Regions from separate parts of the Streptomyces sp. NPDC048185 genome, predicted to be linked through region 3. Evidence: riboswitches for the same ligand, from Rfam matches in the RefSeq annotation. Region 3 holds a riboswitch; each other region holds the start of a gene.
The links. A riboswitch is a leader RNA that binds a small molecule or an ion and turns the genes downstream of it on or off. The one in region 3 is predicted to bind cyclic di-AMP.
Positions count from the first base shown of each region.

Region 1: linked by a shared signal. The riboswitch ahead of ACGF3H_RS22675 (transglycosylase SLT domain-containing protein) and the one ahead of ACGF3H_RS10635 (M23 family metallopeptidase) in region 3 are both predicted to bind cyclic di-AMP.
Region 2: linked by a shared signal. The riboswitch ahead of ACGF3H_RS08820 (LysM peptidoglycan-binding domain-containing M23 family metallopeptidase) and the one ahead of ACGF3H_RS10635 (M23 family metallopeptidase) in region 3 are both predicted to bind cyclic di-AMP.

Region 1 is NZ_JBIDAN010000007.1:333,301-336,565, forward strand. Features, by position in the region: gene ACGF3H_RS22670 (polyprenyl synthetase family protein) at 1-636, opposite strand, end outside; cyclic di-AMP (ydaO/yuaA leader) riboswitch at 1,334-1,538, shown strand; gene ACGF3H_RS22675 (transglycosylase SLT domain-containing protein) at 1,542-2,036, shown strand; gene ACGF3H_RS22680 (HAD family hydrolase) at 2,084-2,893, opposite strand; gene ACGF3H_RS22685 (GNAT family N-acetyltransferase) at 3,128-3,265, shown strand, end outside.
Region 2 is NZ_JBIDAN010000002.1:623,636-626,900, reverse strand. Features, by position in the region: gene ACGF3H_RS08835 (XRE family transcriptional regulator) at 1-36, shown strand, start outside; gene ACGF3H_RS08830 (DUF6126 family protein) at 33-152, shown strand; gene ACGF3H_RS08825 (tyrosine-protein phosphatase) at 178-975, opposite strand; cyclic di-AMP (ydaO/yuaA leader) riboswitch at 1,414-1,570, shown strand; gene ACGF3H_RS08820 (LysM peptidoglycan-binding domain-containing M23 family metallopeptidase) at 1,575-2,489, shown strand; gene ACGF3H_RS08815 (SGNH/GDSL hydrolase family protein) at 2,715-3,265, shown strand, end outside.
Region 3 is NZ_JBIDAN010000003.1:17,843-21,107, reverse strand. Features, by position in the region: gene ACGF3H_RS10640 (PP2C family protein-serine/threonine phosphatase) at 1-1,079, shown strand, start outside; cyclic di-AMP (ydaO/yuaA leader) riboswitch at 1,345-1,500, shown strand; gene ACGF3H_RS10635 (M23 family metallopeptidase) at 1,512-2,543, shown strand; gene ACGF3H_RS10630 (aldo/keto reductase) at 2,696-3,265, shown strand, end outside.

The DNA.
Region 1 (3,265 bases), on a different contig from region 3:
GAGCCGCTCGCCGTACTGGGTCAGCACGTCGACGACCGTCTCGTCGGCGCCGGACATCATCGCGCCGAACCGGCAGGAGACCGCGACCAGCGATCCCGTCTTGCCGCCGAGCACGTCGAGGTAGTGGTCGACGGGGTCCCGTCCGTCCTGCGGTCCGGCCGTCTCCAGGATCTGGCCGGTGACGAGCCGCTCGAACGCGAGGGCCTGCACCCGGACGGCCTCGGGCCCGAGGTCGGCGAGGATCTGGGAGGCACGGGCGAACAGGAAGTCACCGGTGAGGACGGCGACCGAGTTGCCCCAGCGGGTGTTCGCGCTGGGCACCCCGCGGCGCACGGCGGCCTCGTCCATCACGTCGTCGTGGTAGAGCGTGGCGAGGTGGGTCAGCTCCACGACCACGGCCGAGGGCACGATGCCGGGCGCGTAGGGGTCGCCGAACCGGGAGGCGAGCATCACCAGCAGCGGCCGGAACCGCTTGCCGCCGGCCCGCACCAGGTGCTGGGCGGCCTCCGTGATGAAGGGCACCTCGCTTTTGGTTGCCTCAAGCAACCCTTCCTCGACGGCCGCCAATCCGGTCTGGACATCGGCTTCCAGAGCCTGGTCCCGCACGCTCAGCCCGAACGGCCCGACGACGGTCACGAGGGATCTCCTGTCTGCTGGTGTCTACTGGCGATTACCTGGTTTGTCGATAGGTCGCTGCCACCACTCGAGTCAGCGTATCCGGTCACGTTTCGATCACCGCTAGCGCCCACCGTTACAGGCCGGTCGGTATCGGATCATGCACGGTATGTTTTTGATCAGGTGATATGAGCGGATATCGATCGACATCGCCAGAGACGTGCGAAACAGGACACGGCACGCCGAAAGCCGCCACCGAAGATCCCACCACCCCTCCCAACGGACCGCACCCCGAGAACGTCACCCATTCGACATCCGCTCCCCCGCCCCGAACGGGTGCCCGCGCAGGGCGACGGGACACCGGGCCGCGCGGTCGGCGGCGGAGCGCGGCACAGGGCGCGCACACCCGGCGGACAGCCCCGCCCCGGCCGCCCGCCCAAACGGCCCGCCATCGGCGGCCGGTTGGCCACCAGTTGGCCCTAATGCCCGATTTGCCGCCCTTGTTGAGGCCCGTGAGTTGGCTCACGCCGCCGCACCCGCCGGCCCGCGCGCCGCACCCCCGTCACGACCCCCGCCACCCCTTTGCCCCGTAGGCGAGTTGGGCCTTGGCAGTCGCAAAGGATCAAGCACCCCAAATCCCCCAGACCAAGGTCAACAGGCACGTCGGGTGATTCCTGCACTTGTTCCGGACATGTGCTCTCGCATACGTTCCCGGCCTGTCAGGCGGACGCCGAATCCTGCCACCGCCCGGCACACAGTCATCCACTCGAGACACTCGCAGGCAGGAGCGGGGGACCCAGGTAAGTCGCCGCGCCGGACACCACCGGAGCGGCTCGGGGTGAAGCCGTGCCCGTCAGGGCGCGGCCGGGCACCTCCCCGCCCGAACCCGACAGCTCACCTCGCAGGCGTTGGAGAGGGACACACACATGCCTGCCAACGGTCAGAACCGTCACGCCCGGACCAGCCGCCTCGCCCGCAAGCTCGCCGTCGCCGGCACCGGCGCCGCCGTGCTCGCCCTGCCGCTCATCGGCGCCGCCACCGCGTCCGCCGCCACCCCGGCCGCCACGACCACCGCCGCCACCACGGCGACCACGGCGTACCCGGACAACCTCGACGGCTGGATCCGCGAGTCGCTGGACATCATGGCCCAGCACGGGATCCCCGGGACGTACGACGGCATCCACCGCAACATCATGCGCGAGTCGTCCGGCAACCCGCTCGCCATCAACAACTGGGACATCAACGCCATCAACGGCACCCCGTCCAAGGGCCTGCTCCAGGTGATCGACCCGACCTTCCAGGCGTACCACGTCGCCGGCACCTCCTGGGACTCGTACGACCCGGTCGCCAACATCACCGCCGCCTGCAACTACGCGGCCGACCGGTACGGCTCGATCGACAACGTCTTCAGCGCGTACTGAGCCGTACCCGCCATGAGCCGTGACCAGGTCCCCTCGGCGGACGGGATCTAGTCGGCTCCGAAGATCCGCTCGAGGACGACGGCCACGCCGTCGTCCTCGTTCGTCGTGGTGACCTCGTCCGCGACCGCCTTGAGCTCGGGGTGGGCGCCCGCCATGGCGACCCCGCGGGCCGCCCAGTGGAACATGGGGATGTCGTTGGGCATGTCCCCGAAGGCGATCGTCCGCCGCCGGCTCAGCCCCAGGTGCTCGGCGGCGAGCGCCAGACCGGTCGCCTTGGTGACCCCGCACGGCTGGAGCTCCACCGTCCCCGGCCCCGACATGGTGACCGTCGCGAGCGAGCCGACCACCGCGCGCGCCGTCGCCGCCAGCTCGTCGTCGGACAGGTCGGGATGGCGCAGCAGCACCTTGCTGATCGGCGCGCTCCACAGCTCGTCGCGCCGCTCGACGCGCACCGCGGGCAGCGTCGGGTGGGGCATCAGATAGCCCGGCTCGATGAGGGTCAGCCCGTCGACCCCGTCCTGGTCGACCGCGGCGTACACCTCCCCCACCTCGGCCTCGATCTTGCCGAGTGCGGTCTCCGCCAGCTCCCGGTCCAGGGTGACCGACCACAGCATCCGGTGCGCGCCCGCGTCGTACACCTGCGCGCCCTGTCCGCACACCGCGAGCCCCGTGCAGCCGAGGCCGTCGAGCAGGGAGCGCACCCTCGGTGCCGGGCGGCCCGTCACCACCAGGTGCCGGGCTCCGGCCCGGGCCACCCGTGCCAGCGCGGCCAGCGACCGGTCGGAGACGGTGTCGTCGCCGCGCAGCAGCGTTCCGTCGAGGTCGGTGGCGACGAGGGCATATGCGGTGCGGTCCATGATCAGAGAATACGGACACCGCACCTGTCCGACTCACCCACGACCGGATGCGCACGAGGACGTTCGCAGGTGTCCGAAACCTGACACAACATCGTCTAAAGGCGGTTAAAGGCCTGTGCACCAGTTGGCAACAACATGCTCTGCCTTCTACCCTCCGGACGGCCCCGGGGGTACCTTCCTTCTGTCCAGGGGGGACTTGATCGGGGGGTCGGGTTGAACGGCGGACGTGTACGTGTGTTCAGGCCGCAGGAGCTGGGCGAGGGGGAGAGGGAACGCTGGCGTGCGCTGCGCGCCGCGTCGAGGTCGCCGCGCAGTCCGTTCATGGAGCCGGAGTTCACCGAGGCCGTCGGCCGGGTACGGCCCGGGGCGCGG
Region 2 (3,265 bases), on a different contig from region 3:
CCACCGACCCGTCACACCACCGGAGAGATGCCATGAGCACGATTCAGGACAAACTCCCGCGTGCCCTGTGGGTGCGACTTCTCATCTACATCGTCCTCGGGCACGTCGTCGCGGGCTTCCTCTTCCTGCTCTTCGAGGTGGGCGCCAAGTAGCCGGCCGGCACCGTGGGCGGGTGGCTCAGTCCAGCATCCGCTCGCGCAGCCGCTCCCGGATCTCCGGGGTGACGCCGAGCCCCTTCTCCAGGTAGGTGTCGACCCCGCCCCAGGTCTCCTCGACGGTCTCGAAGGCCGCCGCCAGGTATTCGGCGCGCGCGTCGAACAGGGGGCTGAGCAGCTCCATGACCTCGGGGGAGTAGGCCGAGGCGGCGGAGCCGCTGCGGCGCACCTTGTAGCGGCGGTGCGTCGCGTTGGACTTCAGGTAGTCCTCGGTGATGGCGTCGCGCTGCACGCCCAGGGCGAGCAGGGTGATGGCGATCGACAGGCCCGCGCGGTCCTTGCCGGCCGCGCAGTGCATCAGTGCGGGGACGCTGTCCTCGGCGAGCGCGTGCAGCACCCGGGAGTGCTCCGCCGTGCGCTCCTTGATGATCGTGCGGTAGGAGGCGATCATCCGCTTCGCGGCCTGGTCGTCCGCCAGGATCTCGCGCAGCTGGTCGAGGTCGCCGTCGCGGACCATCTTCCAGAACTCGGCACCGTCGGCCGGATCGCTCAGCGGCAGGTTCACATTGCGCACGCCCGGCAGTTCGACGTCCGGCCCCTCGAGCCTCTGGTCGGCGGCGTTGCGGAAGTCGAAGATCGTGTGCAGGCCCAGTGAGGCGAGGAAGGCGGCGTCCTCACCGGTGGCGTGCGCGAGGTGGCCGCTGCGGAACAGCACACCCTGGCGCACGCGCCGCCCGTCCACGGTCGGCAGTCCGCCCACGTCCCGGAAGTTGCGCACGCCGGTCAGCTCGGGTTCGGTCGACGGGACCTGCTGCGTCACGGGGGCTCCTCCCACTCCGCCCCGCCGGCGCTGCTCGCCGACGGGCGCCCAGCCGACGATACGGCATCCCTTGCCTGCGGCAACGAGCCGGCCGCAGGCCGTCGACAGGACCGACTAGTGCTGGTGTGAGACTTAGGTCCGAATTGCGCCCTTCATCCCAACTCGGCGCGGAATAAAGGGTGCTGGAGTGGTTCCCGTGAGCAGCGTCATAGAGGTGACCGTCCGTTGCCCGTCATGTTCACGTAATTCATGCGCTTATCAAGGCCCTTTGCGGAAAAAGGCGCTCACGGAATCGACGGAGTGTGACCGGCGATTCCCGCAATGGATCAAGTGGAACGCCTGTCCGCGGAATCTCTCGCTTGTCCGTTCGCATCCCGGTCGCTTACGTTCACCACCGATCCGGACGGACGCCTAATCCTGCCGCCGACCGGAGCCCGCACTCATCCACCACCCGTACACGGCAGGAGCGGGGGACCCACAGGTACCACGCCTGTTCCGGTTCCCGGAACGGCTCGGGGTAAAGCCGCGTCACGACGCGGCCGGGCATCTCCAGTCCGCACCCGACAGCTCACCTCGCAGGCGCCGGAGAGGAATTCGCCATGCCCGCGAAGGGTAAGCACCGCCGTACCAAGGCCCAGCGCCTCACCCGCACCATCGCCGTCGCCGGCACCGGTGGCGCCGCGCTCGCGCTCCCGCTGATGGGCGCCGCCGCCGCCAACGCCGCTCCCGCGCACTCCGTCGCCGGTCAGTCCGTCCAGTCCGTGACGACCGGTGCGCAGAAGTCCGCCGACAAGGGCTCGGCCTCGCACACCTACGTCGTGAAGAGCGGCGACTACCTGTCGAAGATCGCCGACGAGCAGCACGTCGACGGCGGCTGGAAGAAGCTCTACGCGGACAACCGCGAGGCCGTCGGCTCCGACCCGTCGCTGATCCACCCGGGTCTCAAGCTGTCCGTCGGCCAGAAGGCCGCTGCCGGCACCGAGAAGGCCGCCGAGAAGCCGGCCAAGGCCGAGAAGTCCTCCGCGCAGTCCGCCGAGAAGTCGTCGGACGCCGCGAAGACCTCCGCGTCGAAGTCCTCCGGCACGGCCGCCGGGTCCGCCACCACCAGCGGCTACACCGCCCCCGTGGCCGGCGCCGGCATCGGCACCCCGTACCACCAGTCCGGCAGCATGTGGTCCAGCGGCTACCACACCGGCACCGACTTCGTCGTCCCGACCGGCACCTCCCTGAAGGCCGTCGGCGCGGGCACGGTCGTCTCCGCTGGCTGGGGCGGCGCGTACGGCAACCAGGTCGTCATCAAGCTCGCCGACGGCTACTACGCCCAGTACGCCCACCTGTCCTCGATCTCCGTGTCCGCCGGCCAGGCCGTGACCGCCGGTCAGCAGATCGGCCTCTCCGGTGCCACCGGCAACGTGACCGGACCGCACCTGCACTTCGAGATCCGCACCACGCCGGACTACGGCTCCGACGTGGACCCGGTCGCCTACCTGCGCTCGCACGGCGTCTCCCTCTGACGACCGCTCCCGCGCAGCACCCGCGCCACCGAAGGCCGGACCCCGATCCCCGGGTCCGGCCTTCGGTGCGTCCGCCGACGGCCTCTTCTTATTCCTGAATTGGCCAACACTTTAGGAGTGGCTTTTCTCACCGACCGTCAACCCCTTCTTACGGTCGCGTAGGTCACATTCCACGGTGAATCATGGTCCGACGTGGCAGACGATTCGAAGAGTGACAGCAGAGCAGTGATCGGGTCGTACGTGGCGGTGGGGGACAGCTTCACCGAGGGCGTCGGAGACCCCGGCCCCGACGGGGCGTTCGTCGGCTGGGCCGACCGGTTCGCCGTACTGCTCGCGGACCGGCGCCCCGAGGGCGACTTCACGTACACGAACCTCGCCGTGCGCGGCAGGCTGCTCGACCAGATCGTGGCGGAGCAGGTTCCCCGGGCGGTCGAACTCGCCCCGGACCTGGTCTCGTTCTGTGCCGGCGGCAACGACATCATCCGGCCCGGCACCGACCCGGACGAGGTGGCCGAACGGTTCGAACGGGCGGTGGCCGCCCTGACCGCCGCGGCCGGCACGGTGCTGGTGACCACCGGCTTCGACACCCGCGGGGTGCCCGTCCTCAAGCACCTGCGCGGCAAGATCGCCACCTACAACGGACACGTGAGGGCCGTCGCCGACCGCTACGGCTGTCCGGTGCTCGACCTGTGGTCGCTGCGCAGCGTGCAGGACCGCAGGGCGTGGGACGCCGACCGCCTCCACCTGTCGGCCGAGGGGCACACCCGCGTGGCACT
Region 3 (3,265 bases):
TGCGGCGGCGGACCCCGTACGGCCGGACCTTCGTGCGCCTGCTCCCCGTCCTGCTGATCGTCGTCGCCGTCGTGTACGACCTCCTCACCCCCCGGTACTTCACCGCGGGGCCCCTCTGGACGGCCGCGCCCCTGGTCGCGGCGCCCCTCTACTCGCGGCGCGACACCCTGCTCACCGGCCTCGCCGTGGTCGCCGCCGTCATCGGGCTCCAGCTCGGCAAGGGCGTCATCCACTACGTGGACTCGCTCACCGAGCTGATCACCATCGCGACGGTCGCCGCCCTCGCCGTCTTCGTGAACGCCTTCGTCCGCCGCACCGACGAGCGCCTCGCCTCCGCCCGTGAGATCGCCGAGGCCGCCCAGCGCGCCGTGCTGCCCGAGCCCGCCGAACGGATCGGCGGCTTCGAGATCGCCGCCTGCTACGAGGCGGCGCAGGCGGACGCCTTCATCGGCGGCGACCTGTACGCGGTGCAGGACAGTGCCCGCGGCGTGCGGCTCATCGTCGGAGACGTGCGCGGCAAGGGCATGGGCGCGGTGGCCGCCGTCGCCGTGGTGATCGGTGCCTTCCGGGAGGCCGCCGAGCAGGAGGCGACGCTGGAGGCGGTCGCGCAGCGGCTGGAGCGGGCGCTGGCGCGCGAGGGCACCCGCCGGGACGGGCTGGACGCCTTCGAGGGGTTCACCACCGCCGTCCTCGCCGAACTGCCGCACGGCGAGGGCATCGTCCGCGTCGTCAACCGCGGCCACCCGCCGCCGCTGCTGCTGCACGCCGACGGCACCGTGCACCCGGTGCAGGACGGGGAGTTCGCGCTGCCGCTCGGCATGGGCGAGCTCGGGGTGTGGCCCGACCGGGCGCAGCAGAGCGGGCTTCCCGGCGGAGCCACCCTGCTGCTGTACACCGACGGGCTGTCCGAGGCCCGTGACGCCCAGGGCCGGTTCTACGACCCCCACGCGCGGCTGGCCGGCCGCGTCTTCCGCCACCCGGCCCACCTGCTCGAAACCCTCGCCGACGAGGTGCGCGAGCACTCCGGGGGCGGCACGACGGACGACATGGCGCTGCTCGCCGTCCGCCGCCGGGCCTGAGCGGTGCGGCGACCCCCCTCGATCGCCGTCACGGGTGGTGACGGCACGACCGCCCTCCGCATAACAACTGACACACCGTCATAAACGCGTGATGTGAAGTCGTGACCTGAGAGGCGGTCAACTCGCCCCCATATGTGTCTCAATGAGGCGTACGTCCCGGCCGGTATCCCTAATGATCAAGCGGAACGGCTTGGAATCAGCACCTCGCGTCTATTAACGTTCGATAACGCAGCGCGGTCGTCCCAGCCGTCACAGAAGGCGGCTCCGTGCGCACGCGCCGAATCCCGTGAGGGAACCGGGGAACCACCACTTGGGGTGAATCGGGCGTATGCCGCCGTGGCTACACGGCGCGTATACGCGCGTAGGAGACCTTCCTGCTCCGAACCCGTCAGCTAACCCGGTAGGCGGAAGGAAGGAAAGGAGTACGCCCACGTGGCGTCCAACCGGCCTGCCCCCGAGGCCCCGTTCGTGCCCGGCACGCACGACACCGAAACCTTCGGCTACGACGGCTACCGTGCCGAAGAGGGCCCCTGGGAGGAGTGGAATCCCACCGCGGAGTCCATCCGTCCGGTACGCGGCCGGCACCGTGTCGCCAAGCAGCGCGGCGGGCTCGCCCGCAGCTCCACCGTCCTCGGCGTCGGCGTCATCGCGGCCGTCGGAGCGGGCGGCATGGCCAGCGCGCAGACCGGCAAGCCGCCGGTGTCCATCTCGATGCCCGATCTGCCGAACGTCGGCTCGCTCATCTCCGACGACGAGCCGGAGCCCGAGGGTTCCGCCACCCCGCTCAGCGGCATCGGTATGACCGCCGACGACACCGCCGAGGGCACCACCGACGCCGGTGAGGTCCTGCGGGCGCGCATCATGCAGCAGGCCGAGCAGCAGCAGGTCCAGGTCGAGACCAAGGCCGCCGCCGAGGCCGCCGCCAAGGCCGAGAAGGAGGCCGCCGAGGCCGCCGCCAAGGCGGAGAAGGAGGCCGAGGCCAAGGCCGCCGCCGCCAAGAAGAAGGCGGAGGAGGAGGCCGCGAAGAAGGCCGAGGCCGAGCGGCTCGCCGAGCTGGCCAAGCAGTTCACGCTGCCGACCTCCTCGTACACGATCACCTCGACCTTCGGCCAGGCCGGGTCCATGTGGTCCTCCGGCCACCACACCGGCCTCGACTTCGCCGCGCCCACGGGCACCCTCATCAAGGCCGTCCACACCGGCACGATCACCGAGGCGGGCTGGGCGGGCGCCTACGGCTACCGCACCATCCTGACCCTGGACGACGGCACCGAGCTGTGGTTCTGCCACCAGTCGTCGATCAGCGTCGGCGTCGGCCAGAAGGTCAGCACCGGGGACGTCATCGGCCGCGTGGGCGCCACGGGCAACGTCACCGGACCGCACCTGCACTTCGAGGTCCACGTCGGCGGTGCCGAGGGCGGCGTCGACCCGGCCGCGTGGCTGCAGGGCAAGGGCCTCACCCCCTGAGGACACGGGCGCCCGGAAGAGGCGCCCACCTTCGGATCCCGGCGGTCCTGACGGCGACCCCCCGACGTCAGGGCTGCCGGTTTGCGCGATCTTTGCGTCCGGCCCCCGCACCCTCGGAATGACCGGTTCCGGTGCGCTTGTTGTCGTAGGACATGACTTCTCTGCGCAAGCTCGGCTCCTCCGACCTCGAGGTCTTCCCGCTCTCCCTCGGCGGCAACGTCTTCGGCTGGACCGCCGACCAGGACACCTCCTTCGCCGTCCTCGACGCCTACACCGCCGCCGGCGGCAACTTCGTCGACACCGCCGACGCCTACTCCGCGTGGGTCGAGGGCAACAGCGGCGGCGAGTCCGAGACCCTCATCGGCAAGTGGCTCGCGACCCGCGGCAACCGCGCCGACATCGTGATCGCCACGAAGGTCAGCCAGCACCCGGAGTACCCCGGTCTGTCCGCCGCCAACATCAAGGCCGCCGCCGACGCCTCGCTGCGCCGCCTGGGCACCGACCACATCGACCTCTACTACACCCACTTCGACAAGCCCGAGGTGCCGGTCGAGGAGATCATCGGCGCGCTCGACGAACTGGTGCGCGCGGGCAAGGTCCGGTACATCGCCGCCTCCAACATCACCCCCGAGCGGCTCGCGGCGTCCCTGGAGTTCTCGGACCGCGAGGGCCTCGCCCGGTACGTGGCCCTGCAGCCCCACTACAACCTGGTCTCGCGGGAC